DNA from 2 places in the Vibrio vulnificus NBRC 15645 genome. Region 2 is predicted to be linked to the other one. Evidence: predicted binding sites of a transcription regulator. Region 2 holds the regulator's gene; the other holds the start of a gene.
What was found. The regulator MetJ, encoded in region 2, represses methionine synthesis genes. The targets are predictions, from matches to a motif close to TTAGACNTNTANANGTCTAA.
Positions count from the first base shown of each region.

Region 1: metK (methionine adenosyltransferase) is a predicted target of MetJ. The motif match lies at 5,498-5,517, and genes of this name have one in related genera.

Region 1 covers NZ_CP012881.1:1,990,132-2,006,405, reverse strand. Annotated here, with positions in the region: gene fbaA (class II fructose-bisphosphate aldolase) at 1-285, opposite strand, end outside; gene AOT11_RS09410 (phosphoglycerate kinase) at 435-1,595, opposite strand; gene epd (erythrose-4-phosphate dehydrogenase) at 1,746-2,786, opposite strand; gene AOT11_RS09400 (hypothetical protein) at 2,987-3,223, shown strand; gene tkt (transketolase) at 3,275-5,269, opposite strand; gene metK (methionine adenosyltransferase) at 5,599-6,753, shown strand; gene AOT11_RS09385 (DUF2189 domain-containing protein) at 7,007-7,801, shown strand; gene AOT11_RS09380 (SprT family zinc-dependent metalloprotease) at 7,875-8,381, shown strand; gene AOT11_RS09375 (endonuclease) at 8,482-9,177, shown strand; gene AOT11_RS09370 (hypothetical protein) at 9,223-10,557, opposite strand; gene rsmE (16S rRNA (uracil(1498)-N(3))-methyltransferase) at 10,794-11,525, shown strand; gene gshB (glutathione synthase) at 11,540-12,493, shown strand; gene AOT11_RS09355 (YqgE/AlgH family protein) at 12,548-13,111, shown strand; gene ruvX (Holliday junction resolvase RuvX) at 13,133-13,555, shown strand; gene AOT11_RS09345 (PilT/PilU family type 4a pilus ATPase) at 13,648-14,754, opposite strand; gene AOT11_RS09340 (type IV pilus twitching motility protein PilT) at 14,773-15,810, opposite strand; gene AOT11_RS09335 (YggS family pyridoxal phosphate-dependent enzyme) at 15,835-16,274, shown strand, end outside.
Region 2 covers NZ_CP012881.1:1,820,619-1,836,892, reverse strand. Annotated here, with positions in the region: gene ppc (phosphoenolpyruvate carboxylase) at 1-1,272, shown strand, start outside; gene AOT11_RS08575 (PadR family transcriptional regulator) at 1,884-2,423, shown strand; gene metF (methylenetetrahydrofolate reductase) at 2,530-3,423, opposite strand; gene AOT11_RS08565 (bifunctional aspartate kinase/homoserine dehydrogenase II) at 3,624-6,035, opposite strand; gene AOT11_RS08560 (O-succinylhomoserine (thiol)-lyase) at 6,035-7,201, opposite strand; gene metJ (met regulon transcriptional regulator MetJ) at 7,412-7,729, shown strand; gene AOT11_RS08550 (malic enzyme-like NAD(P)-binding protein) at 7,815-9,092, opposite strand; gene rpmE (50S ribosomal protein L31) at 9,371-9,592, opposite strand; gene priA (primosomal protein N') at 9,873-12,077, shown strand; gene cytR (DNA-binding transcriptional regulator CytR) at 12,306-13,313, shown strand; gene AOT11_RS08530 (SPOR domain-containing protein) at 13,421-13,978, shown strand; gene hslV (ATP-dependent protease subunit HslV) at 14,128-14,682, shown strand; gene hslU (HslU--HslV peptidase ATPase subunit) at 14,710-16,041, shown strand; gene AOT11_RS08515 (1,4-dihydroxy-2-naphthoate polyprenyltransferase) at 16,206-16,274, shown strand, end outside.

The sequences.
Region 1 (16,274 bases), 170 kb from region 2:
TGCGTGTACGTATTTCGCACCAGCGATAGCACCAAGGATTTGAGCACCTTGACCTTCAAGTTTCACGCCTTTACCAGCGAAGAAAGCAGCACCGCCGTTAGAGAACTGAACAACAACTGGCGCTTTCACTTTAGAAGCTGCTTCAAGAACACCGTTGATTGAATCAGTGTTTACTACGTTTACAGCTGGAAGAGCGAAGTTGTTTTCTTTTGCTACTTCAAATACTTTCTGAACGTCATCACCAGAGATAACACCTGGTTTTACGAAATCGAAGATCTTAGACATGGATGTAATCCTATTTATCTGTCGTTTTAAAAATAAAACTCGTTAAGTTTAAATTCTTGCAAACGTTTGCTCACAACTCGCGCTATTCTAGCAAAAATGAGATGTGCCGCAAACAAGAAAGCGGGAGAGTAACCCCCGCCTTCGTTTAATTACTTAGCGCGTGCTTCTAGCATTTCAACAGCTGGAAGTACTTTACCTTCTACAAACTCAAGGAACGCACCGCCACCAGTAGAGATGTAAGAGACGTCCGCTTTGATACCGAACTTGTCGATAGCCGCTAGAGTATCGCCACCGCCAGCTACAGAGAATGCAGGAGACTGAGCGATCGCTTCAGAAATACCTTTCGTACCCGCTTCAAAGTTCTTGAACTCGAATACACCTACAGGGCCATTCCAAAGGATAGTTTTCGCGTTTGCGATGATTTCAGCTAGTGCTGCCGTTGATTCTGGACCAAGGTCGAAGATCATGTCATCGTCTTGTACTTCAGAAACATGTTTGATTTCCGCTTCTGCGTTCTCGTCGAATGCTTTCGCACACGCTACGTCAGTGGCAACAGGAATTGCACACTCTTTCATTAGCTTTTGAGCCGTTTCAACTAGGTCAGCTTCGTATAGAGACTTACCTACGTTGTGACCTTCAGCGGCGATGAATGTGTTCGCGATACCACCACCAACAACAAGTTGGTCAGCGATTTTAGATAGTGACTCAAGAACCGTTAGTTTAGTAGACACTTTTGAACCACCAACGATAGCAACTAGAGGACGCTCTGGGTTGCTCATTGCTTTGCCGAGTGCTTCTAGTTCAGCAGCAAGTAGAGGGCCCGCACACGCTACTTCAGCAAACATACCCACACCGTGAGTTGACGCTTGTGCACGGTGAGCTGTACCGAATGCATCCATTACGAATACGTCACATAGTGCCGCGTATTTTTTAGAAAGTGCTTCGTCGTTTTTCTTCTCGCCTTTGTTAAAGCGAACGTTTTCAAGAACAACAAGTTCACCAGCGTTTAGCTCAAGACCATCTAGGTAATCTTTAGCCAATTTCACTTCGCAATCTAGCGCGTCGTTTAGGTAGTTAACCACTGGTTGTAGAGAGAACTCTTCTGCGTATTCACCTTCAGTAGGACGACCTAGGTGAGAAGTGACCATTACTTTCGCGCCAGCTTCTAGACATAGCTTGATAGTAGGAAGAGATGCGATGATACGTGCATCAGAAGTTACTTTACCGTCTTTTACTGGCACGTTTAGGTCAGCACGGATGAATACACGTTTACCTGCTAGATCCAGGTCAGTCATCTTGATTACAGACATGATGTGTCCTCTCAAATATTAAAAATAAAGTTTTTGAAAACTCGGCAACCCTGCCAAGCCTGTTAATTCTTCAAACTGGTTATTGATATGGAGTCATTACAAATTTATTTCAAGGCTAAAAATAAATTTTCTCCGACGCTGCCGATACGACTATTTGGCAGCTTGCATTGCGAGCGCAGTATCCAGCATACGGTTCGCAAAGCCCCATTCGTTATCGCACCAAACCAGCATTTTCACTAAATGCCCGTTACTGACTCGAGTTTGGCTACCATCGACAATCGCGCTATGGGGATCATGATTAAAGTCGATGGAAACGAGCGGCGCTTCAGTATAGTCAACAATGCCACGTAATGTACACTGAGATGCGTTAACAATGGTTTGATTTACGTCATTAACTTTCACATTTGTATTAATCGTGACACTTAAATCCATTGCAGTGACGTTTACTGTCGGCACTCTCACTGAAATAGCTTCAAATTTGTTGGAAAATTTCGGGAAGATTCTTTCAATTCCCTTATGCAACTTGGTATCCACCGGAATGATAGATTGGCTTGCGGCTCGAGTGCGGCGTAAGTCGCTGTGATAGGCATCAATCACTTGTTGATCATTCATCGAAGAGTGAATGGTGGTAATGGTGCCAGATTCAATGCCAAATGCCTCGTCCAACACTTTAATGATCGGCACAATACAGTTAGTGGTACACGAACCGTTGGAAACGACGTTGTGCTCGGCTTTCAAGGTTTCATGGTTAACACCATAGATGATGGTGTTGTCGAGATCACTGGCACCTGGATGCGAAAACAGCACTTTCTTCGCTCCGGCTTTGATGTGCTCTAACCCATCAGCTTGGCAACCAAACACGCCAGTACAATCGAGGACCAGATCGACCTCGAGGTCACGCCAAGGCAGAAGATTGATTTCGGAAAGGTGCAGAATACGGATAGAATCGAACTCGCCCTTACCTTGAGGGCAAGCGTCATGGTGAACGTAGAGATGTTCTTGATCGTGGGAGATTCTCTTGCCAAAACGTCCATGACTGGTGTCATATTGCAGCAAGTGAGCCATGGCTTCTGGCTGAGCAAGCTCATTAACCGCAACCACTTTAATTTGTTGATGCTTACCGCTTTCATACACGGCGCGCAGAACATTACGACCGATACGTCCAAATCCATTGATCGCAACTTTTAGCATCTATCCTTCGCCTCACCAAAAATTTCGTGTCACAGATAGTACCCGATACGCAGGCTAAACGCATTAAGTAAGTGATCTCAGTCGCGGTAAACTCTCTTTTCACTTCACGAAACATTCACTTCGCCAATATATTTAATTGAGGCGTCGCGTATTTCACTTGGCACTTTAGTTCCTTGTTTGATCACCAAAAGGAAATGCGTATGTCTGGTTTTCCCGCTGCTCACTTTTGCAAGCGATGCAATCAAGAAACACCGCACTCAGAAGTGCTGGTCCGTAAGCCAAGTCGCTATGATACGGATAAAACGATTCTTGGAACTTTAAAGCTTTGGGCTCATACCCTGATAAATGGCGGTCACTATTACGATATGGATCGCTATGTCACCTGCAAGGAATGTGGGCACAAAGAGAAAGACAACTGGGGAAAAGAATTTGAATAGGCACAAAAAAACCGAGCTTTGACGCTCGGTTTTTCTTTTATCTTCTACAGCTTACGCTAGCAGTTCTTTTGCTGTGTTCACTACGTTTTCTACCGTGAAACCAAACATTTCGAACAATTGGTCAGCTGGCGCAGACTCACCGAATGTTGTCATACCGATGATGCGACCGTCGAAGCCAACGTACTTGTACCAGAAATCCGCAATGCCCGCTTCGATAGCGATACGTGCTGTTACGTCTGATGGCAATACAGATTCACGGTAAGCCGCGTCTTGCTTGTCGAAAGTATCAGTAGCAGGCATTGAAACCACGCGTACTTTCTTACCTTCAGCGGTTAGTTGTTCAGCCGCTTTCACTGCTAGCTCAACTTCAGAACCCGTCGCGATTAGGATCAGCTGAGGCTTACCATCGCTGTCTTTCAGGATGTAACCACCTTTGGCGATGTCTGCCACTTGCTCAGCACTGCGTGGTTGCTGTGCTAGGTTTTGACGAGAGAAAATCAGTGCCGATGGACCATCTTTACGTTCAATCGCCAGTTTCCATGCAACTGCCGATTCCACTTGGTCACATGGACGCCATGTGCTCATGTTTGGCGTTAGACGCAGCGATGCGATTTGCTCAACCGGTTGGTGAGTTGGGCCATCTTCGCCAAGACCGATAGAATCGTGCGTGTACACTTGGATGTTCTGAATCTTCATCAGAGCCGCCATGCGCATTGCGTTACGTGCGTATTCCATGAACATCAGGAAGGTTGCGCCGTAAGGAACAAAACCGCCGTGTAGCGCGATACCGTTCATGATCGCTGTCATACCAAATTCACGTACACCGTAGTGGATGTAGTTACCAGAGAAGTCGTTTGCTTCTAGCGACTTAGAACCCGACCACATGGTGAGGTTAGAAGGCGCTAGGTCAGCAGAGCCGCCCATGAATTCTGGCAGCATTTTACCAAACGCTTCTAACGCGTTTTGCGATGCTTTACGTGATGCGATGTTCGCTGGGTTTGCTTGAAGATCTGCAATGATTTGGTTTGCTTTCTCTTCCCACTGAGCTGGAAGCTCGCCATTTACGCGGCGTTTAAACTCCGCAGCTTCGACTGGGTACGCTGCTGCGTACGCATCAAACTTCGCATTCCAAGCGGTTTCTTTTGCCGCGCCAGCTGCTTTTGCATCCCACTCTGCGTAAACGTCAGCAGGGATTTCAAATGCTGGGTGTTCCCAACCTAGGAACTCACGAGCTGCGGCAATTTCTTCCGCACCTAGTGGTGCACCGTGACAGTCGTGTGAACCCGATTTGTTTGGTGAACCAAAACCGATGATAGTTTTAGTACAGATTAGAGTTGGGCGAGGATCCGCTTTAGCGGCTTCAATTGCTGCGTTGATCGCTTCAGCATTGTGACCATCCACTGCTGGGATAACGTGCCAGCCGTACGCTTCGAAACGCTTAGGCGTATCGTCAGAGAACCAACCTTCAACGTGGCCGTCGATAGAGATGCCGTTGTCATCCCAGAATGCAATCAGTTTACCAAGGCCTAGCGTACCCGCTAGAGAGCAAGCCTCGTGCGAGATACCTTCCATCAGACAGCCATCACCCATGAACACGTAAGTGAAGTGGTCAACGATGTCGTGGCCAGGTTTGTTGAACTGCGCTGCGAGCGCTTTCTCAGCCATTGCCATACCAACCGCGTTGGTGATGCCTTGACCTAGAGGGCCTGTGGTTGTTTCGATACCAGGCGCGTAGCCGTATTCTGGGTGGCCCGGAGTCTTAGAATGCAATTGACGGAAGTTTTTCAGATCATCGATAGAAAGCTCGTAACCGCTTAAGTGCAGTAGCGAGTAAATCAGCATCGAGCCGTGGCCGTTAGAGAGTACGAAACGGTCGCGATCAGCCCACTCTGGGTTTGATGGGTTGTGGTTTAGGTGGCCACGCCAAAGAACTTCAGCGATGTCCGCCATACCCATAGGTGCGCCTGGGTGGCCTGAGTTTGCTTTTTGTACGCCGTCCATGCTGAGTGCGCGGATTGCATTAGCGAGATGTTTACGAGAAGGCATGTCTGCTCCTGAGTGCATTAAGCGAATTGATAACATAGAAAATCGAGTGGCGATTATTTTCGCAAAGCAATCTCTCGACTGCAAACGATTTACCTGAACAATTTGTGGAAATGTAAGCGACTTAATGCCATTTCACTGAGAAAAAAACATTTTCTCACTCGATTAAGCAAACGTTTGGTTTTCGCTAATAATAAAAAAGAGCTTGTAATTCGAGCATTCAAAACTAGAATAGACGTCTAGATGTAGAAACACCTACAAAAATTATTGTATTTCCTACTGCTGGAGCATGCATTCTCACAGCAGATTAGATTAATAAAAGTGGAGCTCTCATGGCTAAGCACCTGTTTACTTCTGAGTCGGTTTCAGAAGGTCATCCAGATAAAATTGCAGACCAGATTTCTGATGCGGTTCTTGATGCGATTCTTGAACAAGACCCAAAAGCGCGTGTTGCATGTGAAACGTACGTAAAAACTGGCATGGTAATGGTCGGTGGTGAAATCACCACTTCTGCATGGGTTGATATCGAAGAGTTAACTCGTGAAACTGTGCGTGAAATTGGTTATGTACATTCAGATATGGGTTTCGATGCAAACTCATGTGCAGTACTGAACACTATCGGTAAACAGTCTCCAGACATCAACCAAGGTGTTGATAAAGCCGATCCTAAAGAGCAAGGCGCGGGCGACCAAGGCATCATGTTCGGTTACGCATGTAACGAAACTGAAGTTCTTATGCCAGCACCCATCACTTACGCTCACCGTTTGATGGAGCGTCAAGCAAAAGTTCGTAAAGATGGCACACTGCCATGGTTGCGTCCTGATGCAAAATCACAGGTTACTTTCCAATACGAGCAAGGCAAAATTGTTGGTATTGATGCGGTTGTTCTTTCAACTCAGCACTGCGATTCTATCTCCACTCCAGATCTTCGCGAAGCGGTTATGGAAGAGATCATCAAGCCAGTTCTTCCTTCTGAATGGCTAAACAAAGAAACCAAATACTTCATCAACCCAACCGGGCGCTTCGTTATCGGTGGTCCTATGGGTGACTGTGGTTTGACTGGTCGTAAGATCATCGTTGATACCTACGGCGGCGCAGCTCGTCACGGTGGTGGTGCTTTCTCCGGTAAAGATCCATCGAAAGTAGACCGTTCTGCCGCATACGCAGCGCGTTACGTAGCGAAAAACATCGTCGCAGCTGGTATGGCTGACCGTTGTGAAATCCAACTTTCTTACGCAATCGGTGTTGCTGATCCAACCTCGATCATGGTTGAAACGTTCGGTACCGAGAAAGTATCTCACGACATCATCATTGAAGCGGTACGTCAGTTCTTCGACCTACGTCCATACGGTCTACAAGAAATGCTGAATCTACTTCAGCCAATCTACAAGAAGACTGCAGCATACGGTCACTTCGGTCGCGAAGAGTTCCCATGGGAAGCGACTGACAAAGCAGCACTACTGCGCGAGTTTGCTGGTATCAAGTAAGATACAACTCACCCCATTCTCCAAAGCCTTCGCCAAATGCGAAGGCTTTTTCATTTGTGCGACGAAAAATTCGCCATAGCATTTGTATTTTTAACTAACTCCAACGATAGTTAAATAAATGTTAAATGAGATTTATCTCTCATCTTAACGACAACAAAACAGATGCTAACGGTAATAAAAGAGAGCTTGCCCCGCATCTGAAACCTACTGACAGTCAACGTCAGTCTGACAGTGAATCGATCAAGGAGGAGCTATGCCTCGTACCGTAGACCCATCGGATCTGGAGCAAAAACGAAAGGACGTGCCCGATCACGAATACGCTCGCACTATTCCATGTAACCAACTCAGTGTGTCCGCCCCGTTTCACTGGCTAGCACTTGGCTTGCATGACTTCATTCGAATGCCACTTATCAGCGCCTTTTATGGCTTATGCTTCATGGCAGCCGCCATCGGTATTGTGCTGCTGGTTGAATGGCAAGGAACTCATTTGGTGGTAATGCCCAGCTTGGTGGTATACATGCTCATCGGCCCATTTCTTGCGCTTGGTTTGTATGATGCCAGCTGGGAAAGAGAACGCGGCCATAGCGCCAGCCTACTCCACTCAATGAAAGCCATTGGACGCAACTCTTCTTCTCAATGGGCCTTTGCGGTGCTGTTAGCGGTGTGCATGATTTTCTGGATGCGCATTGCCGCTTTACTCCATGCCCTCTACCCTTCTGTACAAGGCGCACCACTTACAGAGTTTCTTCCTTTCTTAGTGATTGGTTCACTCGTTGGTTTCGTCCTAGCCAGCATTGTCTTCAGCATCTCTGCGTTTTCGATTCCGATGATGATGGAACGCCGAGTCGATATGATGACAGCGGTTTTCAGCAGCTTTAATGCCGTGAAATCCAACATTCCGGCAATGATTGTTTGGGCAGCCATTATTGCTGGTGGCATTCTGATTGGCTTTGCCACTTACGGCATTGGTATGATCTTCACCATGCCGATACTTGGCTACGCCACGTGGCACGCCTACCATGAAACCATCAAGAAAAAACACCACTAGGCTCATTGCCTCTAGAAGCATCAATAGATAATGCTATTATTTGCCCTCATCACACCATGAGGGCAAATTTTTGATGAAAAAGATCGAGTTTGAGCTGCACTACCAAGCTCAAAAAGCACTGCACGCTTGTATCGATGAAGCCAACCACTACTTTCAGCGCCAGTTTCCAATGCCACTTCTTAGCTATCAATTAAGAGGCAAAGCGGCGGGTAAGGCGTATCTGCAACTCAATCAAATTCGTCTTAACCCGATTTTGTTCAAAGAGAACAAAACGGCTTTCTTGGAAGAAGTGATTCCTCATGAAGTGGCTCACTTGCTCACTTATCAGTTATATGGCCGAGTTAAACCTCATGGCGCAGAATGGCAATCCATCATGCAAGGCGTCTTTCTCTTGCCCGCAAACACAACGCATCAATTTGCAGTTGCTTCCGTGCAAGGAAAAACCTTCCAATATCGCTGCCAATGTCGCGAGTTTCCGTTAACCATCCGTCGCCACAACAAAGTTCTGCGTAATGAGGCCAGCTATACCTGCCAAAAGTGCCGACAAGCCTTGATCTTCACTGGCATCCAACTCTCATAGCGTGGCACTCTCCCCTGTTTTTATTATTAACTTACTTATTACATTGAATAAAATACGCGTGCTAGAATGCTAAAAGTCATACTTTTTAAAGACTTTTAGCATGAAACGATTACTCATTTTTATTGCCTCGTTCACTGCCTTTGCGATCCAGGCCGCACCACCCAGCTCCTTCTCAGCCGCCAAACAACAGGCGGTGAAGATCTACCAAGATCATCCCGTTAGCTTTTACTGTGGCTGCGACATTGAATGGCAAGGTAAGAAAGGGGTTCCCAACTTGGAGGCATGCGGTTACCAAGTACGCAAACAGCAAACTCGCGCATCGCGTATTGAATGGGAACATGTCGTCCCTGCTTGGCAGTTTGGCCACCAGCGTCAATGCTGGCAAAAAGGTGGACGCAAAAACTGCAGTAAAAATGATCAACAGTTTCGCTTGATGGAGGCGGACTTACACAACCTCACGCCAGCGATCGGCGAAGTCAATGGCGATCGTTCAAACTTCAATTTCAGTCAATGGAATGGCGTAGATGGTGTCAGTTATGGGCGCTGTGAAATGCAGGTCAACTTCAAACAACGTAAAGTCATGCCGCCAGACAGAGCACGCGGCTCTATTGCACGTACTTATCTTTACATGAGCCAAGAGTATGGCTTTCAGCTTTCCAAGCAACAACAGCAACTGATGCAGGCTTGGAACAAATCATACCCCGTTGATAAATGGGAGTGCACAAGAGATGATCGCATTGCCAAGATTCAAGGCAATCATAATCCGTTTGTGCAGCAATCCTGTACCGTGAGATAAAAATATCCCAGCGCTTTGGCTGGGATATATGTTAGGAGCAAATGATCACTCTTTAGCACCGATATCTTCTAGGTAACCAAAGCGCTCTCCTGCTTTAGAATACGGAGCAGCAAAACGAGCACCGGCGGCACTATCATAATTAGCCCCTAGAGTCTCACACCACCCTTTTCCTATTGGCATCGCCGTTGGCACTGAGGAAACGGGAGGCAAATTCTCCTCGATCACTTGAGGCGTTTGATTGAGAATTTGCTGAGCAACAAACAGTACTCTACTACGTACATTTTTATCGGATAAACGATCTCTTTGTCCCCAAAGTATTTTCCAGTCATCGCAGGTGTATGCTTCTGTTTGGGGAACGCTTACAAAGGCCACTTCATTAATAGCGCCATATTTTTTGTGCATCATATAGTTTTCAAACAACGTTGCGACATCTTCTCGATCGGTCGAATAGCCATAAAAGGCAGCGGCACCGTCTGTTTCAAATTCTCCTCCAGCCTGCTCTCCCGTTGAATTTCGCACTAGGTCCGTCATCGGTTTACCATGAAACGATGTCGCAGCCGCCTCAAGAAGCAGTTGCGACGTTAAACCGTGTGTGGAGCTAAGCTGAGAGTAGATATGATTGGCATCTTCAACCTCATTAAGGATAGTGCCACGGCTAGCGAGCTGAAGTAGGTCGTTGGGGGGAAGCAAATCATTGGCATGTGCCAGCTCATGCGCCAACAGCCTAAACAGGCCGGGGGCAATCTTCTCTGCACTGCGAGTGCTATTTCGCATCGAATCATACTGATTGGAGACTGTTACGTAGTTAAGTGTCTGGCCATAGACATAGCGAGACGCATTTTCGTACGTAAACTCCCGAGCGAACTCCTTACGATAATCATCTTGTTGATGAATCGTTCTCCAATCGGAGTAATCTCGCCAAAGGTAACGCGCATCAATGTACATTGATGCCGTCCGTGGATGATAAAAAGAAGGACGGATGTCATAACTCAGGACTATCGTGTTCAGTGGTTTGAACAAATTCAGCAAATCTTGATCATTTATCGCTTTAAGCGCTGCGATAAAGCTTTCTGCCATCCATTGATGTGATACGAGCAGCCTACTTTGAATCTCTTCAAGGGTTATATCATCAGCTCGATTAGCACCGATTGGGCGTATTTTTTCCAACGAGCAAGACAGGTTTTGTTTGTAAATCTTGGCACACTCGATGGCCGTGGTGGATAAATCACTCTCTTGGTAAGAATAAATTTTATCCAGTGAAGGATCCCCTTTGATGTTGGGGCTACCAAGCTCACCAGGGCCATCAGAAGATGATCCTGAGTTACACCCAGCCATCGTTGTTAGCAATGCACAAACCATTGCCAGTTTGGTCTTATTCATAACACTTTCCATTATTTTTCATTATTGTTTATCTCTTAAACACCTAAGCCATTGAGTAAATTCGCAAAAGCAGAAGCATCAAGAACGAAAGAAATTATTCACACCAAGAATGAATTACAATCAAATCCTCCTCAAATTATGAACTCACGCTTAAATTACTTAACTGACTTGTTTTTTGCCCTCGCAGCATCCATGTTAGTCTCTAAATATTCGCGTAGTCAGGAACTTGAAATACCATGCGTATCCCTCGAATTTATCATCCAGAAACCATTCAACATCTAGGTGTTATCGCACTATGCGACGACGCTGCAGGCCATATCGGACGTGTATTACGCATGAAAGAAGGCCAAGAAGTCTTGCTCTTTGACGGCAGTGGCGCTGAGTTTCCCGCCGTGATCAGTGAAGTGGGTAAGAAGAGTGTGATGGTCGAACTCAGTGAAAGGGTTGAGCGTAACAGTGAGTCCCCGCTCGATCTTCATCTTGGGCAGGTCATTTCCCGTGGTGAAAAAATGGAGTTCACTATTCAAAAATCGGTAGAGCTGGGTGTGAACACCATTACTCCGCTGATTTCTGACCGTTGTGGTGTGAAGCTAGATGAAAAACGTTTCGAGAAAAAACTCGCACAATGGCAAAAAATTGCGATCAGTGCGTGTGAGCAATGTGGCCGTAATACCATTCCTGAAATTCGCCCAATCATGTCTTTAGAAGCGTGGTGTGCAGAAGAGTACGATGGACTTAAACTCAATCTACACCCACGCGCAAAATACTCCATAAACACCCTGCCAGAGCCAGTCACAAAAGTACGCTTGCTGATTGGTCCTGAGGGCGGTCTCTCTTCTGAAGAGATCGACATGACACAACAATATCAATTCGAAGAAACGCTGCTAGGACCACGTGTATTGCGCACAGAAACGGCAGCGTTAACCGCAATTACCGCCTTACAGGTTCGTTTCGGCGATCTGGGATAACACGGAGAACAGTGATGATCAAACTCGGCATCGTAATGGATCCAATTTCGTCCATTAACATTAAAAAAGATTCTAGCTTCGCCATGATGCTAGAAGCTCAACGTCGCGGTTGGGAAATCCATTATATGGAGATGAATGATCTACACTTAGATCAAGGCGTTGCTATTGCTGACACCAAAGTGGTGCAACTGAAAGAAGATCCGAATGGTTGGTATGAGTTCACATCAGAACAAACCATCAAGTTGGCGGAACTGGATGCGGTCTTGATGCGTAAGGATCCTCCGTTTGATACAGAGTACATTTACGCGACGTACATTCTTGAGCGTGCAGAAGATCAAGGTACATTGGTCGTCAACAAGCCTCAAAGCTTACGCGATTGCAATGAGAAGCTCTTTACCGCTTGGTTCCCAGAACTAACGCCAACCACGATCGTGACGCGCAAAGCAGAGAAAATTAAAGCGTTTCGCCAAGAGCATGGCGACATCATTTTAAAACCGCTGGATGGTATGGGTGGTGCTTCTATTTTCCGTGTGAAGGAGAATGATCCTAACGTTTCTGTGATCATCGAAACACTGACCAACCATGGCCAAAATTACGCAATGGCGCAAACTTTCGTGCCTGACATCAGTAATGGTGACAAACGTATTTTGGTGGTGGATGGCGAACCGATGCCTTATTGCTTAGCACGTATTCCTGCTAAAGGGGAAACTCGTGGTAACTTGGCTGCAGGTGGCCGTGGCGAACCTCGTCCACTGAGCGAAACCGATCTAAAAATTGCTAACGCAGTGGCTCCAACATTAAAAGAAAAAGGGCTTATTTTTGTTGGCTTGGATGTGATAGGCGATAAACTGACGGAAATTAACGTCACCAGTCCAACCTGTATTCGCGAAATTGAAGCAGCCTTCGATATCTCGATTACTGGTAAACTAATGGACGCAATTGAACGTCGTTTACAAGCTCAAGCTTAAACATGAGTGTTGCAGAGCCAGCGATGGCTCTGCTGTAACAGATTGGAGTCCTGTATGAACCTGACAAATCATTTTCTGGTTGCGATGCCGGGTATGAAAGATCCCTACTTTCAGCACAGCGTCATCTATATCTGTGAACATAATGAAGAAGGCGCAATGGGCTTAATGATCAACGCGCCTATTGATATCACCGTGGGCAAAATGCTCGAGCAAGTCGATGTCCAGCCTGTTCATCCTCAGTTGAACACCTCAAGTCTGACCAAGCCAGTCTACAATGGCGGGCCAGTCGCTGAAGATCGCGGCTTCATTCTCCATAGACCGAAAGATTTCTATGAGTCGAGCTTACAAATGACCGAGCAGATCTCGGTTACTACCTCAAAAGACATTTTGACTGTGCTTGGCACAGAAGCGGAACCAAGCAGCTACATCGTCGCACTCGGTTACTCAGGCTGGAGTGCTGGACAACTCGAAGCCGAGTTAGCGGAAAACTCATGGCTCACGGTTGAAGCCAATCCTGATATTATTTTTGATACACCGATAGCAATGCGCTGGCAAAAAGCCGTGCAAATGCTTGGAATTCACGCGTCTCAGCTTTCCGATCAAGCTGGTCACGCTTAACCCATTTGATTTAGGTTATTTATGTCACGCACCATCATGGCATTCGATTTTGGCACTAAAAGCATTGGTAGTGCCATCGGCCAAGAAATTACTGGCACCGCATCACCACTCAAGGCTTTCAAAGCCAATGACGGCATTCCAAATTGGGATGAGATTGAAAAGCAAATCAAAGAGTGGCAACCCAATTTATTGGTGGTGGGACTGCCGACAGATTTACACGGCAAGGCCTTAGAAACCATTACCCCACGCGCGAAGAAGTTTGCGCAACGCCTACAAGGGCGCTTTGGTCTTCCGGTTGAATTGCATGATGAACGTCTATCAACCACAGAAGCGCGTTCTGAGCTGTTCTCTATGGGCGGTTACAAAGCTTTGAGCAAAGGTAACGTCGATTGCCAATCTGCGGTGATTATTTTAGAGAGTTGGTTTGAAGCTCAGTGGGGCTAACTCACAGAAGACTCTTCACCTTCGCACTCCCTAAACACAAAACGAGAGACTTCTGGTCTCTCGTTTTTTCATGGTGTTTTAGCACTGTCGAACTAATCCATATCAATCTTCACGTTCGCCAATGAGCCGGGGGAACTAATATCACCTCGCTGCGTCTTCAGCATCAAACGTAAATCGTTGGCCGAATCGGCACTGTGCATGGCGTCTTCTTCGCTGATTTTGCCTTCCACTACTAATGTATAGAGTGATTGGTCAAAGGTCTGCATACCGACTTCTTTCGACTTCGCCATAGTCATTTTCAGCTCATGCAAATCGCCACGACGGATCAAATCCGACACGCGCGGGCTGTTAAGTAACACCTCGAACACACCGTGACGACCTTTACCATTTTTATCACGAATCAACTGCTGACCCACCACCCCTTTTAAGTTCATGGAAAGGTCAAACAAAAACTGCTCTTTTTGTTCTTTAGGCACCAAGTGTAAGATGCGCTCCAGTGCTTGGTTGGCGTTATTGGCATGCAGTGTCGCCATACACAAGTGACCCGTTTCAGCAAAGGTCATGGCGTATTCCATGGTTTCGCGACTGCGAATCTCACCAATCAGAATCATATCTGGCGCTTGACGCAGCGAGTTCTTTAGTGCGACTTCATAGCTTTCCGTATCCAAGCCGACTTCTCGCTGGGTGACAATACAGCGTTTATGTTCGTGAACAAATTCAATTGGGTCTTCCACCGTCAAAATGTGTCCACCACGGTGGGTATTTCGATAGCCTGTCATCGCAGCCATGGTGGTCGATTTACCCGAGCCCGTTGCCCCCACCACCAGCACCAATCCACGCTTGGCAATCGCTAAGTCTTGCAAAACATGAGGCAGCTTAAGCTCCTCAAAGGTTGGAATATTGGTTTCAATGCGGCGAATCACCGCACCAGGAAGCTCTCGTTGGTAGAAGGCACTGACACGAAAACGGCCCGAATCTCGCACAATGGCAAAGTTTGACTCGCGGCTTTTGCGAAAGTCAGCGCGCCGATCTTCGTCCATCGCACCATCCAGCAGTTGAGCTACTTCAATTTGCGATAATTTTTCGCCTTGCGGCCGCAGCTCACCATCGACACGAAACAGCACGGGGGCACCAACCGTGATATAAAGATCCGACGCTTTAAGCGTGATCATCCCTTCTAAAATCTTGTTTAAATCCATGCTCATTGCAGACCTCAGTTAAAACTGGATAGTTTCAATCTCAATTTTGGCGTCGACTTCTTCTTTGGCCACTTTGCCCTGTGCCATCAACTGACGCGCATTCTGTTCCATCGTCTGCATGCCGTGCGCAGCCCCTGTTTGGATAATGGAGTACATCTGTGCCACTTTATCTTCACGGATCAAGTTACGAATGGCAGGCGTCGCCATCATGATTTCATGACACGCCACTCGCCCGCCTCCAATGCGTTTCAGCAGTTTCTGGGCGATAACGGCGCGCAGTGATTCAGAAAGCATTGAGCGCACCATGTCTTTGTCACTGCCAGGGAACACATCAATAATACGGTCAATGGTTTTTGCTGCACTACTGGTGTGCAACGTACCAAACACCAAGTGGCCCGTTTCTGCCGCGGTGAGCGCTAGGCTGATGGTCTCTTGGTCACGTAACTCACCCACTAAAATCACATCCGGGTCTTCACGCAAGGCACTGCGCAACGCATTTTTAAAACTGTGAGTGTCGCGATGAACTTCGCGTTGGTTAATCAAACATTTCTGATTTTGGTGAACAAATTCAATCGGATCTTCAATGGTCAGAATGTGTTTGTTGTAGTTTCGGTTAATGTAATCCACCATCGCCGCTAACGTGGTTGATTTACCTGAACCTGTCGGCCCGGTGACCAGCACCAAGCCTTTTTCACACTTCGCAATTTTTTCAAAAATTTGCGGGCACTCAAGCTCTTCCAAGGTAGGGATATTGGTTGGAATGGTACGAAACACCGCAGAGCAGCCACGAGATTGGTTGAAGGCGTTAACACGAAAGCGACCTACGTTAGGCAATTCAAAGGAAAAATCGACTTCCAATTTCTCTTCAAACTCACTGCGCTGTGAATCGTTCATGATCTCAAAAACCAAACGATGCACATCAGCATGATTAAATGCGGGCACACCGAGCTTTCTTACATCGCCATCTATGCGTACCATAGGAGGCACACCCGCAGAAAGATGTAGATCTGATGCGTTATGTTTTACACTAAAATCCAGTAACTCAGTGATATCCATTATTTTTCCCTTAAAAGACTTGCGATGAACAGTATTCAACAAAACATTGAACATATCACCACACAGATTCACGACTCTACGCAAAAGTGTGGACGAGCTCGAGACTCAGTGCAACTTTTAGCGGTCAGTAAAACCAAACCTGTCGAGGCGATTCTCGAAGCCTATCATGCTGGTCAAAGGGCTTTTGGTGAGAACTACGTGCAAGAAGGCGTAGAAAAAGTCCGATTTTTTGCCGAGCAACACCCTGAGAAATCCATCGAGTGGCATTTCATCGGTCCTATTCAATCGAATAAAAGTCGCTTAGTGGCGGAGCACTTTGCGTGGGTACATACCATTGATCGTGACAAAATCGCTCAACGTTTAAATGATCAACGCCCAGCAGAGCTCCCACCACTGCAAGTGCTGATCCAAGTGAACACCAGCGGCGAAGCCTCTAAGTCAGGTGTATCCGGTGAGGAAATATT
Region 2 (16,274 bases):
ACGTGCAAAATCATTGCCGCGCAATCTCGTGAAGCGTTTGGTGCTTACGTCATCTCGATGGCCAAAACAGCCTCTGATGTACTCGCTGTGCACCTATTACTGCAAGAATCAGGCTGCCCTTATCGCATGGATGTTTGCCCACTGTTTGAAACACTCGACGATTTAAACAACGCCGAAGCGGTGATCAAACAACTGATGAGCATTGACCTCTATCGTGGCTTTATTCAAAACCATCAAATGGTGATGATCGGCTATTCCGACTCAGCAAAAGACGCCGGCGTAATGGCGGCAGGCTGGGCTCAATACCACGCGATGGAAGCTTTAGTGAACGTCGCAGAACAAGAAGGCATTGAGCTGACCTTATTCCATGGCCGTGGCGGTACCATTGGTCGTGGCGGTGCACCAGCTCATGCAGCGCTGCTGTCTCAACCACCAAAGAGCTTGAAAGGTGGCCTACGCGTAACCGAACAGGGTGAGATGATTCGCTTCAAACTCGGTTTGCCTGATGTGGCTGTTAACAGCTTCAACATGTACGCCAGTGCGATCCTTGAGGCCAACTTGCTGCCACCACCAGAGCCAAAACAAGAGTGGCGTGATCTGATGGAAGTGCTGTCGCAAGTAAGCTGCGAAGCCTACCGAAGTGTGGTTCGTGGTGAGCCAGACTTTGTCCCTTACTTCCGCCAAGCAACACCTGAGCTGGAGTTGGGTAAACTGCCACTAGGCTCTCGTCCTGCTAAGCGTAACCCAAATGGTGGTGTGGAAAGCCTACGTGCCATTCCTTGGATTTTCTCTTGGAGCCAAAACCGCTTGCTATTGCCTGCGTGGTTAGGCGCTGGTGAAGCGATTCAGTACTCGATTGACAAAGGCCATCAAGCGCTTTTAGAAGAAATGTGCCGTGAATGGCCATTTTTCTCCACGCGTTTGGGCATGCTTGAGATGGTGTACCTAAAGTGTAACAGTGAGATTTCTCGTTACTATGATGAACGTCTCGCTGACAAATCGCTGCTACCTCTTGGTGATCGCTTACGTGATCAGCTACAAAGCGACATCAAAGCGGTGCTTAACGTCGAAAACAACGAGAACTTGATGCAAAGCGATCCTTGGGGTCAAGAGTCTATTCGACTACGTAATATCTACATCGAACCGTTAAATATGCTTCAAGCAGAATTGCTTTACCGCACTCGCCAAGCTGGCGTGGTATCGGAAGAGCTTGAAGAAGCGTTGATGGTGACCATCGCGGGTATCGCCGCAGGTATGCGTAACACCGGTTAAGTTCATTGAGACGTAAAAGAGCTGGCGACTTACGCCAGCTCTTTTTGTTTCAGAGCCCATCCTTGCCCCCTACTCTTCAATGGCCTCATGCCATTTTTCCTCTTGTCACTGATATTCTCTCCCCACATCTCTCAATGAGAGGAAAGCATCATCAGGCGTTTCAAGCACTCATTTCAGCCACGATTCGTTCTTGCCGCCATTTTATAAAAATTACTCATTCTGTGCTCCAGATCACCATCACCATGTAAGAACAACAACAAAAAACCAGAACATAAAGCTACATTAAAAACCAAATGACGCACATTAAAAGCACTTTATTCTACAAAATATCACTATTGAGCATTTTGTTAGTTTTTTGGGTAATATTGTCCTGCTATTCCACTTTATGCTTATTATTTAGATATACTACTCATCCGCTGCGGATCACACATCAAATATTATTTCCGTAGCCTGATGGAATCGCTCCATCCACCCTAGGTGATAAACGGCTTTAAAGGTGACAGGACCAACATTGTTGGTGCTGACTGCACATAAACAAATTGCATCAACAAGAATGTAAACGCCGTGCAGGCAGCTTGTTCATAAGTTTATTGACCATTTGGATTGAAGACATGTCATTACCACACGTAATTCTAACCGTTTTAAGCACTCGCGATGCGACCGGTTACGATATCACTAAAGAATTCTCCGCTTCTATCGGCTACTTTTGGAAAGCAAGTCACCAACAGGTGTACCGTGAGCTGAATAAAATGGCAGAGAAAGAGCTGGTAACTTGTGTATTGGAACCGCAAGAAGGCAAGCCGGATCGCAAAGTTTATTCAATTACCGACGCTGGACGCTCAGCATTAGGTGAGTGGTTTGATCAACCGACAGCCCACCCAACTGTACGCGACGAGTTTTCAGCAAAACTGATGGCTTGCTCAGTACAACCCTCTACACCTTACCGCGCTCAGCTTGCTGAGTTAGTAGAAGAGTCTCGCAAGCTTGTCTCACACTACAAAGAAATTGAAGCCGCGTACTACGCGACACCATCGACACTGGATAAGCAAGGCCGCCTAGAGCGCCTCACCTTGCGCCGTAATTTAATGATGCGTGAAGCTTGGGTACGCTGGGCAGAAGAAGTGTTAGCCGAACTGGATATCCTCGGCTAATCCACCAGCCACATACGCTAGGCAATATGGCGGTGATGATTTGAAATAGCAAAACGGCTCCTGATAAGGGAGCCGTTTTTATATGAGGGAGAGATGGAAAGTCAACTTATGCTTTCTTTGGACGAACCCCTAAGGTATGACAAAGCGCGTAAGTCATTTCTGCACGGTTTAGGGTATAGAAATGGAAATCTTTCACGCCTTCACGGCTTAGGATACGAACCATATCAATGGCCTGACTTGCACCCACAAGCTGACGCGTCACAGGATCATCCTCTAAGCCTTCAAACTGCTTTGCCATCCAACCAGGCACTTTAACGTTATTCTGCGCAGCAAAGCGAGAAGCTTGCTTGAAGTTAGAAACTGGGAGAATGCCAGGGACAATTTCAACGTCAATGCCTGCCGCCACACAGCGATCGCGGAAACGTAAGTAACTTTCTACATCAAAAAAGAACTGTGTGATTGCACGGTTTGCTCCGGCATCCACTTTACGTTTTAGATTGAGCAGATCCGCTTGAGCGCTTTTCGCTTCTGGGTGCACTTCTGGAAACGCTGCCACTGAAATATCAAAATCGTGCAATGACTTAAGTAGCGTCACCAAATCCGACGCATACATATCTGGCGCACCACCACCAGGAGGAATATCACCTCGCAGTGCCACGATATTTTTAATGCCATTCGCCCAATAGTCGTTGGCAATATTGATCAACTCTTCACGGCTGGCATCAATACAGGTTAAGTGTGGAGCAGCAACTAAGCCCGTCTGCGCTTTGATCTCTTTAATGATTGAGTGTGTGCGATCACGCTCACCTGAATTCGCACCGTAAGTCACAGAAACAAACTTAGGCTGCAGTGTTTTTAAACGATGTACCGAATTCCACAACGTTTCTTCCATTTGCGGCGTACTTGGCGGAAAAAACTCAAAGGAAACATTGATATTGTCTGATAACTCAGCGATATTCTGATTTAAAGCGTCGATATGACTAGCGTGCGTGTATCCCATCTTCCTCTCCCTGTGACCCTTCGCCACAAAATAAATCTCAATCCTTAAATCGACGTTTAGACGTCTATATGTCCACAGAATGTATTGAATACGATTTAATGTCAACCTTGTGATTATGAATTTTTCTCAAGTTCATAATGAGCATAGTTCAAGTAGAAAAAAGGGACCGCTTGGGTCCCTATCAAATCATCCGTCTTATCTTAGAACAAGCCAGCTAAGCGATTGAGATCAGACTGAATTGCGCCAGCAGTCACTTCACGCCCAGCCCCCGGGCCACGAATTACTAAAGGATTATCACGATACCATTTACTCTCAATGGCAAAGATATTGTCACACGGCAACAAGTTCGCCAAAGCATGCTCTCTTTGTAGCGCTTCAACACTGACACGAGCTTTACCATTTTTTTCTAGACGAGCAACATAGCGTAGCACCTGATCTTGACGCTGCGCCTTAGTGAGACGTTCTTGCAAACGCTCACTCAATAAGTGGGCTTGGTCAAAGAAATCGTCAAGAGACAGTTCTTTAAGCTCTTCAGGCACCAAAGATTCCACTTTCACGTTTTCAGGCTCAATGTCTAAGCCTGATTCGCGAGCCAAGATCACCAGCTTACGCATCACATCTGATCCATCCAAATCGCTGCGAGGATCCGGTTCAGTGAGCCCTTGCTGCCAAGCTAAATCAACCAGCTCTGCAAACGGTACTGAACCATCAAACTGCTGGAACAGCCAAGAGAGCGTGCCAGAGAAGATGCCAGAAAGTGCCACGATTTCATCACCACTTTCGCGTAAATCTCTCACCGTGTGATTAATCGGTAAGCCAGCACCCACAGTTGCGTTATACAACCAATGACGGCCAATTTTGCTGAAGGCATCTTGCACTTGGTAGTAGTAATCGCTGCTCGCTGAGCCCGCAATTTTATTCGCGGAAATGAGGTGCATACCTTGATGGGCAATATCCAAATATTGCGCTGCCAACTCGCGGCTGGCCGTGACATCCAACACCACCACTTCGTCATAGTCTTGGATTGAACTCAATCGTTGTAACCAATTGGCCCCATCATTCGGTACCGAGTCATCATCAAAATGCGCATGTACTGCTGCGGCATCTAAACCTTGTTCATTGAACAGATAAGTTTGGCTATCCACCACGGCCACCAACTCAAAGTTCATACCATGGCGTTTTTCCAACTCACTTTTCTGCTGCGCAAACAGAGATAACCAACTGGATCCGATATTACCTTTACCACACAGAGCCAATGCCACACGCTTCTGGGCTTGAAACAGTTGGGTATGGATCGCTTTCACCAGTACCGGAATATCGACTCGGCGCATCACCGCAACCAAACTCAATCCTGATTCAGCTTCAGAAATGAACTCCACAGGAGAGTGTTTCAGTTGTTGGTAGAACCCAAAACAATGGCTGGCATTGTTCGTGACTCCAGCCCCGACAGCGGCGACCAGCGAAAAACCCTCTTTCAGCTTGATCTCGGCGGCCAAACCCAACTCTTGCAGATGTGCCAAAGCGCCACCAGCAATTTCTGTGGTATACGCTAAGCGCAGCTTAAATTGATCTTTTTGTGCTTCAAACGCCAATGGTTCCAACTGCGCGCGTTTGAGTGCACGCAATACCTCTTGCTGCTGGCGCTCAAAGTCATGACCGGCAGAGAAGTTCAACTGCACTAACATAACATCATCAAGCGAGGTGATAATTTTGGCACCGCGCCCAGACGCCAACACGCGTTCAATACGGGTAGAACCTGACTCAGGCGTGTAACTGCAACGCAGATTAAGCTCGGTGGCACTTTGTGCCACTGGCTGTAATGTTCGGCTATGCAGGACTGGAGCGGCTAAGCGCGCAAGTTCACTGGCTTCATCCAAACGCAGTAACGGCAGCAAACAAGCGTCACTGACCAAACGAGGGTCGGCGCTGTACACCCCAGCCACATCACTCCAAATCGTCACTTTAGCCACTTCCGCCAGCGCACCAATCACGGTAGCAGAGTAGTCAGAGCCATTGCGCCCTAATAAGACCGTTTCGCCTGCTTGGTTTTGCGCCATAAAGCCGGTGATCACCACACGGCGATGTGAGTGCTGCGCCAACACTTCTTTAATCAGAGGATAAGAACGAGCTCGATCCACTTCAGGTTGGGTGCCTGTTTCAGCCCGTAAAAACGCACGCGCGTCCTGAGCCACCGCAGCGAGATCATGTTGGTTCAACAACGCAGCCAGTAGACGCGACGACCACACTTCTCCATGGCCTAAGATCGCTGCTTTTTGCGCGGTGGTGAGTGGTGCGGAGAGCTCGGCCAACGTGCTGAACTCATCAGCAAGTTGATCAAGCAGCTCGCTACGCTGGTTCGACGCGATCAGTGCTTCCACCAAGCCGGTTTGATATTGACGCAAAGCTTGCAATGCTTCGTGAGCCAAACGGCCGTCCTTCTCCAGCGCCTCACTAAATTCAATTAAGCGGTTGGTGGTTTTACCCGCTGCCGACACCACCACTAAATCGTTGTCACCCGAGTACTCTTTGAGGATGTTCACCACACGACGATAGCAATCCGGATCCGCAAGGCTGCTTCCACCAAATTTGTGCAGTTGTCGAACTTGACTCATTAACAGCTCTCCTTCGCTTGTTGAAAGGCCTGCTTGAGGTCAGCAATCAGATCTTGCGCATCTTCCAGCCCCACGGATAAACGCAATAACTGTTGCGTGACGCCAGCCTCTGCGAGCGCTTCCTCTCCCATCGCACGATGAGTCATGGAAGCAGGATGACAAACCAAACTTTCGACACCACCAAGTGACTCCGCTAATGAAAATAAATCTAGCGCTTTCACAAACACTTTCAATTGCTCGAAGCTGCCAGCAAATTCAAAGCTCAACATCGAGCCAAAGCCCGATTGCTGCTTTTTAGCAACCTCATGGCCGGGATGCGCTGGCAAACTCGGGTGATAAATGGTGCCGACTAACTCTTGAGTTTGCAGATAAGAGAGGATTTGTTGCGAACTTTCTTCATGCACGCGCATACGTGCCCCCAAGGTGCGGATGCCACGCAGCGTCATATAGCTGTCAAATGGCGTGCCAGTTGCACCAAGGCAGTTCCCCCACCATGCTAGCTCTGTTGCGTGCTCTTCGGTTTTTGTGATCACCACACCGCCAATCACATCAGAATGCCCATTGATGTACTTGGTTGTCGAGTGAATCACAAAGTCTGCCCCCAGCTCCAAAGGCTTTTGGTACACCGGTGTCAAAAAGGTGTTATCGACCGCCACCAACGCACCCACTTTATGGGCTTTCTCACACACTTCCGCGATGTCCACCACACGCACGAGCGGGTTGGAAGGTGTTTCAAGCAACACCAACTTAGGGTTAAGCGCTAACGCTGCATCCAGTGCAGCACTGTCGGATTGGTCGACAAAGCGGACTTTAAAATCCCCTTTCTTCGCTCGAGTATTGAAAAGACGGTAGGTACCGCCATAACAATCATGAGGGGCTACAATAAGATCGTCAGGACTTAAAAAAGCAGAAACCCACAAGTTGAGTGCCGATGTCCCGCAGTTTGTAACCACCGCACCTTTACCAGACTCAAGCTCAAACAACGCTTGCTCTAGTAAGCCACGATTGGGGTTGCCTGAGCGGGTATAGTCGTATTTAGGCACTTCACCAAAGGCAGAGAAACCATAGTTCGTCGACAAATAGATCGGTGGCACAACGGCACGGTATTGAGTATCGGATTCGATGCCCGTTCTAACGGCAATCGTAGCTGGCTTGTGGTGACTCATGATGTTTCCTTTCTGCGAAGATGAATTCTTAATAAGAATGCGCTACTGTTATCGGACGCCTTCCTCTCCATTAATAGTTGTCACTTTAACCATCAAAATTTAAGACGTCAACACTTCTAGACGTCCATATGTCTTTGCTTATGGCGGTAAATCCAGCTAAAATCTCCGCTTACAATTTTTATTAACCGATTATTACTCTGAAGGTGCGCAATGGCTGACTGGAATGGCGAATACATAAGTCCATACGCAGAGCATGGAAAGAAAAGCGAGCAAGTAAAAAAAATTACCGTTTCTATCCCGCTTAAAGTACTAAAAGTTCTGACGGATGAACGTACTCGTCGTCAAATTAACAACCTACGCCACGCAACAAACAGTGAGTTGTTGTGTGAGGCATTCCTGCATGCGTACACAGGCCAGCCACTGCCGACGGATGAAGATCTCAGAAAGGATCGCCCGGATGATATCCCAACAGAAGCCAAAGAATTAATGACGGCGATGGGTATTGAATTTGAAGCGTATGACGACTAAACCTCGTTAGCTTTACCACACCGGGGAAAGTGGTATCTGATCAAAAACGGGACGCTTAAAGCGTCCCGTTTGTTTAGGCTATGATTTACTCGGCCATGTAGTTTTCTGGCATTGGAATACGAGCAACACCGGTATCCACGGCCGCCTGAGCAACGGCTTTCGCCACGCGAGGCAACAAACGTGAATCCATTGGTTTTGGAATAATGTATTGCGGACCAAAGCTGAGCGATTCAACACCTGCCGCTTTCAATACCGCTTCTGGCACTGGCTCTTTCGCCAATTGACGAATCGCTTCAACCGCTGCCAACTTCATTTCATCATTAATTTCACTAGCACGAACATCCAGTGCACCACGGAAAATAAATGGGAAGCACAACACGTTGTTCACTTGGTTTGGATAGTCGCTGCGTCCTGTACCCATAATAAGATCGCTGCGCACTTCATGCGCCAGCTCTGGCTTGATCTCTGGATCAGGGTTTGAACACGCAAACACAACCGGTTTATCCGCCATCAGCTTCAGCGCTTCTGCTGGCATTAGGTTTGGACCAGACACGCCAAGGAAGAGATCCGCACCGCTGATAACATCTTCTAGTGTGCGCTTGTCTGTATTGTTGGCAAACAGTTGCTTGTATTCGTTGAGATCATCACGACGTGTATGAATCACACCTTTGCGATCCAGCATATAGATCTTTTCACGCATCGCGCCACATTTGATCAACAGCTCCATACACGCCACCGCAGCAGCCCCAGCGCCAAGACAAACGATAATACACTCGTTCAACTTTTTACCCTGCAACTCAATCGCATTCAGCATACCAGCGGCAGTCACGATCGCCGTACCGTGTTGGTCATCATGGAAAACGGGTACATCGCAACGCTCAATCAGACGTTTTTCAATTTCAAAACAATCCGGGGCTTTGATGTCTTCTAGGTTGATACCACCAAAGGTATCTGCAATGTTCGCTACCGTATCCACAAATTCGTCGATGGTGCGATGCTTCACTTCGATATCGATAGAATCAAGACCAGCAAAACGCTTAAACAGCAGCGCCTTCCCTTCCATTACTGGCTTTGATGCCAAAGGACCTAAATTACCTAGGCCCAAAATTGCCGTACCGTTAGAGATAACGGCCACCATATTTCCCTTTGAGGTGTACTTGTAAACGTTGTCTGGGTTCTGTGCGATTTCGCGAACCGGCTCTGCGACACCTGGACTGTAAGCTAAAGCAAGATCTTTAGCGGTTTCCGCAGGTTTGGTTAGAGCGACGGCAATTTTACCCGCCGTTGGCAAAGCATGATAATCAAGAGCTTGTTGGCGAAGTACTTCTTCAGGGGTCATTTGCTGGCTATTGTCATCGGACATAAATGGTTATTCTCTTTTTGCGTGTACGGTAAAGGGGGGAACACTTTAGCTTGAACAAAAACTCTGCCTTTTTGTTCAATTTAGAGAGAAATTCTAATTGATATAAGTCAATCTTCCTAGCCAAGATTGCGAGGCAAATCTATAAAAATTGTGAATAAGATAGAAGTAAGACCAGATGGCATAAGGGAGGGTGCTTGAGAGAAAGCGTCACCTAGACGCTGAATGCAAAAAAGGCCGCATAAGCGACCTTTTTTCTCAAACAGCAATAGCTAACGCTATTATTTCTTACCGCTTGATAGAGCACCGAAACGCTTGTTGAAGCGATCAACACGGCCGCCTGTATCAACGATACGTTGCTTACCAGTGTAGAATGGGTGGCACTTGTCACATACGTCTAGGTGGATAGATTCTTTATCTAGAGTAGAGTTGAAAACGAAAGAGTTGCCGCAAGAACAAGTTGCGTTTACTGCTTTGTATTCTGGATGGATACCAGCTTTCATGGGATAACCTCAAATAGTAGGCCGTGTCGCTATACGAGTCTTTGCCGCACACCACACGCAGTTAAAAATAAAACTCAGATACCGCTAAAATAGAATTAAAGCCATATCTTAAGGCGCGATATAGTAATGAATCGTCTCTTTCGAATCAACCTATTTCCGCGATTTTCCGCTAGTTTTTTATACAGTTTTCCTCTCTCTGTTCGAGCATGCCCTTTTCTCGTATTTCTACCTCGCTTCCATTAGACTGTAAGTCATTATTTTTGCCATGAAACACCACGTTATGCGTCCATCCATTGCTCGTGTTGCGCTGCCAGTGCCACTCGATAAACAATTTGATTATCTCGTTCCTGGACACCTTTTTCCGATCATTGGTGGTCGCGTGAGTGTGCCGTTTGGACGACAAACCTTGATTGGCATTGTCACCGCTTTAGTTCAAGAATCAGACTTTCCACGCGAGCAACTTAAACCCCTTAAAGCAGTGTTGGATCATCGTCCTATTTGGCCCGATTCCGTCTACAGTTTATTACTTTGGTGTAGCCAGTTTTACCAATATCCCCTAGGTGAAACACTGCATAACGCCCTCCCTGCTGCACTAAGAAAAGGTAAAGCGGCTGACTTTGCGACTCTACAAGAATGGCAGTTGACCGAGTTAGGCAAAAACCAGTTGATGCAAGGGCTAAACAGTCGCGCGATAAAGCAAGCGAAAGTATTGAATATGCTTGCTAATGGCCCTCTGCCTCACCAAGCCTTTCTCGATGAGGAAGTGGCATCCACAACCTTACGCACCTTGGAAGAAAAAGGCTGGATCACCTGTGAAGAAAAAACGCCACAGTTAACTCGTTGGGGGAATCCGATTGAACATCCCGTCGATAAGCCGAAACTCAACCAAGAGCAAGCCATTGCCATTGCCACCGTAAACAGCCAGACAGACTTTGGCTGTTATTTGTTGGAAGGAGTCACAGGCTCAGGCAAAACCGAAGTTTATCTCAACTTGATCAAACCCATTTTGGAACAAGGCAAACAGGCCCTGGTGTTGGTCCCTGAAATTGGTTTAACACCACAAACCATCAATCGTTTTCGTCAACGGTTTGATGTGCCAGTCGCCGTCATCCATTCTGGTCTTAATGATACTGAACGTCTCAACGCTTGGCTTTCCGCACGAGACAAAGCGGCGGGCATTGTCATTGGTACACGCTCTGCACTACTGATCCCATTTGCCCAGCTAGGGATCATCATTGTCGATGAAGAGCACGACGCTTCATACAAACAACAAGATAGCCTGCGTTACCATGCTCGCGATGTGGCTGTGATGCGAGCGGCAAAAGAAGGCATTCCAATTGTTCTCGGTTCAGCCACGCCCGCGTTAGAAACCTTACACAACGCACTTACGGGCAAATATCATCATCTCTCGCTGACCCAACGAGCAGGAATGGCGGTGCCAACCACCAATAAAGTGCTGGATGTCAAAGGGCTCTATCTGGAAAGTGGCCTCTCAGCGCCACTCATTGCTGAAATGCGTCGTCATTTAAAAGCGGGCAATCAGGTGATGCTATTTCTCAACCGTCGAGGCTTCTCCCCAGCGTTAATGTGCCATGAATGTGGTTGGATTGCCGAGTGCAAACGCTGCGATGCCTATTACACTTATCACCAGTACAGCAATGAAATCCGCTGTCACCACTGTGGCTCTCAACAACCTATTATTCACCAGTGCCAAGGTTGTGGCTCTACACAACTGGTGACCGTTGGTGTCGGCACTGAGCAACTGGAAAACCAGTTGACGACCCTGTTTCCTGACTACAAAGCAATTCGCATCGACCGCGATAGCACACGACGCAAAGGTAGCCTCGAAAGCGCTTTAGAAGCCATTCGCAAAGGGGAATACCAAATTTTAATTGGCACGCAAATGCTGGCTAAAGGCCATCATTTCCCAGACGTGACGTTAGTGGCACTATTGGATGTTGATGGGTCATTATACAGCAGTGACTTCCGAGCGTCCGAGCGATTGGCTCAGTTGTTTATTCAAGTCGCAGGACGAGCAGGGCGTGCCAGCAAACCTGGCGAAGTGATCTTACAAACCCACCATCCAGAACACACTTTGCTCAAAGCTCTGTTGACCAAGGATTACCGGCACTTTGCGCAGTCTGCACTGGAAGAACGGAAAATTGCCCAACTTCCCCCGTTTAGTTTTCTAACGCTATTTCGCGCAGAAGCCAATCACAGTGAAATCGTCGAAACATTCTTGCGCCAAGTGCGTATGACTCTCGAGTCTCATCCCTTGTTTGATCACAGTTGTCTCGTGCTCGGCCCAACACCCGCCCCACTGGCCAAACGTGCGGGCAAATACCGCTGGCAGCTTCTGCTTCAAACTCAACATCGTTCCTTGATGCAGAAAATACTCTCGAGCACGAAACCTGCTATCGATTTGTTACCAGATGCAAAAAAAGTACGTTGGAACTTGGATATTGAGCCGCAGGATCTGAGTTAGCAAACGTTTACCACCTCACTCTAACGTTGAAAATTGCAACAATTTGCTTCTTTACGTGATGACCATCACGAATGAAATGCGGATTTTGTTAATTCGCCCGTAACTTTAAATAAAGAATTGAATAGACTATTCAAATTAGAACGAGGCAACTCATAATTCGATTTTATTTTCCGAATCAGAACAATAACTAAACGTCATAATTGGCGAACATTTTGAGAGGGTTAGTATATGGCGACAATGAAGGATGTTGCCCAGCTTGCAGGAGTTTCAACGGCAACGGTTTCGAGAGCGCTGATGAATCCAGACAAAGTATCCGCCACAACGCGTAAGCGTGTGGAAGATGCGGTGTTGGAAGCTGGTTATTCCCCAAATTCGCTGGCACGCAATTTACGCCGCAACGAGTCACGCACTATCGTCGCGATCGTTCCTGACATTTGTGATCCTTACTACACAGAGATCATTCGTGGCATTGAAGATGCCGCCATTGAGCAGGGATATTTGGTTCTACTCGGTGACAGCGGCCAACAAAAGCGCCGTGAAAGCTCACTCGTCAATCTCGTTTTTACCAAGCAAGCGGATGGTATGCTACTGCTTGGTACTGACTTACCTTTTGATGTGAGCAAGCCAGAACAGAAAAATCTTCCTCCGATGGTCATGGCTTGCGAGTTCGCCCCCGACCTCGAACTGCCGACGGTTCATATCGATAACTTGACCTCTGCCTTTGAAGCGGTGAACTACCTGACTCAACTGGGCCACAAACGCATCGCCCAAATTTCAGGGCCAAAATCCGCAGCACTTTGTCAGTTTAGACAACAAGGCTATCAACAAGCTTTGCGCCGTGCCGGCATCACAATGAACCCACAATATTGTGTTGAGTCTGAGTTCTCTTTTGAAGGTGGGGCGAAAGCGATCCGTCATCTGCTAGAAATGAATGATGCGCCAACCGCCGTCTTCTGTCATTGTGACACCATGGCTATCGGGGCGATTCAAGAAGCGAAAAAATTGGGCTTCCGAGTACCCCAGGATCTGTCGATTGTCGGCTTCGATGACATCCAGTTCGCCCAATATTGCGATCCTCCGCTAACCACCATCTCACAACCACGCTATGAGATTGGTCGTCAAGCGATGCTAATGATGTTAGAGCTGCTGAAAGGGCATGACATTCACAGTGGCTCACGCCTACTTGAAACCAAATTGGTGGTTCGTGGTAGCGCAGCACCTCCGGGCTTACGCTAACCGAAACCAACCGGCAGCGAGGTTATTTGCAGCCTCGCTTCCTTTTCTGCGACGTTTCCCTGTTAACGCTTGGCATTCTGCATTACCATAGCGGGCTAGCATAACAATTGTTTGTATTTTCCGTGGCTAAAGATTATGTAAGACGTGGTCGTAGTCCTAAAAAGCCGACCAAAAAAGCAGCTCCTCGTAGAAAAAAACCTTGGCTTGCCGGCCTGTTAGCTATCGTGCTACTGGGTGGTTTTGGCTATGGTTTGTATACCCTCAGCAATGACCCAGAGCCGCCAACACCCGTTGTAGAAAACAAACCGGTGAGTAAACCTAAACCGCCGGCGAAAAAAGAACTGCCGCCTCCACCAGAAGAAAAATGGCAATACGTTGAAAGCTTACCAAATCGAGAAATCGAAGTGGTGGCCAAAGAACAAGAAGTGCCTAAGATTCCTTACATTATGCAGTGTGGCGCCTACAAAAAAAGTGAACAAGCGGAACATCGTAAACTCGACATCGCTTTTCAAGGCATTACCAGTACCGTCAAAAAGAAAGAAGGCAGTGATTGGTATCGCGTGGTCTTAGGACCATATAAGCTAAAACGTGACGCTGAACGCGATCGCCATAAATTGCAACGCGCCAAAATTGAGCCGTGTGCCATCTGGCAAGAAGAACAATAATTCTCATCCAAAGGGGCTTGTAATTCGCCCCTTTTCTTTGCCTCCCTTTCCCCCTAACCTTCCATTCCAAACCTTGAGCCTTGATTTCTTTTTTACCCTCCCCCATATAGGGATCAACTCCATATAGAAAAGAATCAAGAGGCCTACTCGTGACTACCATCGTTTCTGTACGTCGTAACAATAAAGTCGTCATCGCCGGGGATGGGCAAGTATCTCTGGGTAACACGGTAATGAAAGGCAATGCGCGTAAAGTTCGCCGTCTATACCACAACAAAGTACTGGCAGGCTTTGCTGGCGGCACAGCGGATGCCTTTACTCTATTTGAACGCTTCGAAAGTAAGCTGCAGATGCATCAAGGCCACCTCACTAAAGCGGCCGTTGAACTGGCGAAAGATTGGCGCAGCGATCGTGCATTACGTAAACTTGAAGCATTATTGGCCGTGGCAGACGAAACAGCGTCATTGATCATCACGGGCAATGGCGACGTGGTACAGCCAGAAAACGATTTGATCGCGATTGGGTCTGGAGGGGCGTATGCACAAGCAGCCGCGACCGCTTTATTGGAAAATACCGAACTCGATGCACGCGAAATCGCAGAAAAAGCATTGAACATTGCGGGTGATATTTGTGTGTTTACCAACCACAACCACACCATCGAAGAGCTCGAGATCCCAGCAGAATTGCCGAATCTCAGCCAAGCTTAATTCGCCCACAGATTGTAAGGAATGATTATGTCTGAAATGACTCCTCGTGAAATTGTCCATGAACTGAATCGACACATCATTGGTCAAGACAACGCAAAACGCTCTGTGGCAATTGCACTACGTAATCGCTGGCGTCGAATGCAACTTGAAGAAAGCTTGCGCGTAGAAGTCACGCCAAAGAATATTCTGATGATAGGCCCGACTGGGGTTGGTAAAACTGAAATCGCTCGTCGTCTTGCGAAACTGGCCAACGCACCTTTCATTAAAGTGGAAGCCACCAAATTCACCGAAGTGGGTTATGTGGGTAAAGAAGTGGAAAGCATTATTCGCGATCTAACTGACGTGGCGGTGAAACTGACTCATCAGCAAGCGATGGAAAAAGTAAAGTTCCGTGCAGAAGAGCTCGCGGAAGAACGAATTCTTGATGCGCTCCTACCACCGCCTCGTGATGCTTGGGGGCAGAACGAACAAAGCGAAGATACCTCTAACACTCGCCAAATCTTCCGTAAAAAACTGCGTGAAGGAAAACTCGACGACAAAGAAATTGAAATCAATGTCGCTGCGCCACAGATGGGCGTGGAAATCATGGCGCCTCCTGGTATGGAAGAGATGACTAACCAGCTACAAGGTATGTTCCAGAGCCTAGCTGGCAATACCAGTAAAAAGCGCAAATTGAAAATCAAAGACGCCTTTAAAGCACTGATTGAAGAAGAAGCCGCTAAGCTGGTTAATCAAGATGAACTTAAAGAGCAAGCCATCTACAGTGTAGAAAACAATGGCATCGTGTTTATCGATGAGATCGATAAAATCTGTAAACGCGGTGAGAGCTCAGGCCCCGATGTGTCTCGAGAAGGCGTTCAGCGTGACTTGTTGCCTCTTATCGAAGGCAGCACTGTCTCCACCAAGCACGGTATGGTAAAGACCGACCATATTCTGTTTATTGCCTCTGGTGCTTTCCAAGTTGCTAAGCCTTCTGACCTGATTCCTGAACTGCAAGGTCGATTGCCGATCCGTGTTGAGCTTGAGGCGCTTTCAAGCCACGATTTCAAGCGTATTCTGACCGAGCCAAGAGCATCACTGACAGAACAATATGTCGCTCTGATGAAAACAGAAGATGTGGACATCGAATTTACGGAAGACGGCATCACGCAAATTGCAGAAGCCGCCTGGACCGTGAATGAAACCACAGAGAACATTGGTGCTCGCCGTCTACATACCGTAATGGAACGCCTGATGGATGAGATCTCATTCGATGCAACGGAAAAATCAGGCACCAAGTTTGTGATTGATGCAGCGTATGTTCAGCAACGTCTCGGCGAATTTGTTGAAGATGAAGACTTAAGCCGTTTCATCCTGTAATCCTCTGACTAACAAGGGCGAGAGCATCATTTCTCTCGCCCTTTTTCTTCCCTTTCTTACCCAACGCCTCCGTATTTATCCGTACTGCGCCCCCTTAAGCTAACCTTTCTTCAGTGCGCTTTTATTCGTATACTGACGATTCTATTTACTAGCACGAAAAATTCATGAATCAGTCATTGCGTATCTGGCTGGATGCCGCTCGTCCGAAAACACTTCCTTTAGCGCTTGTTTCC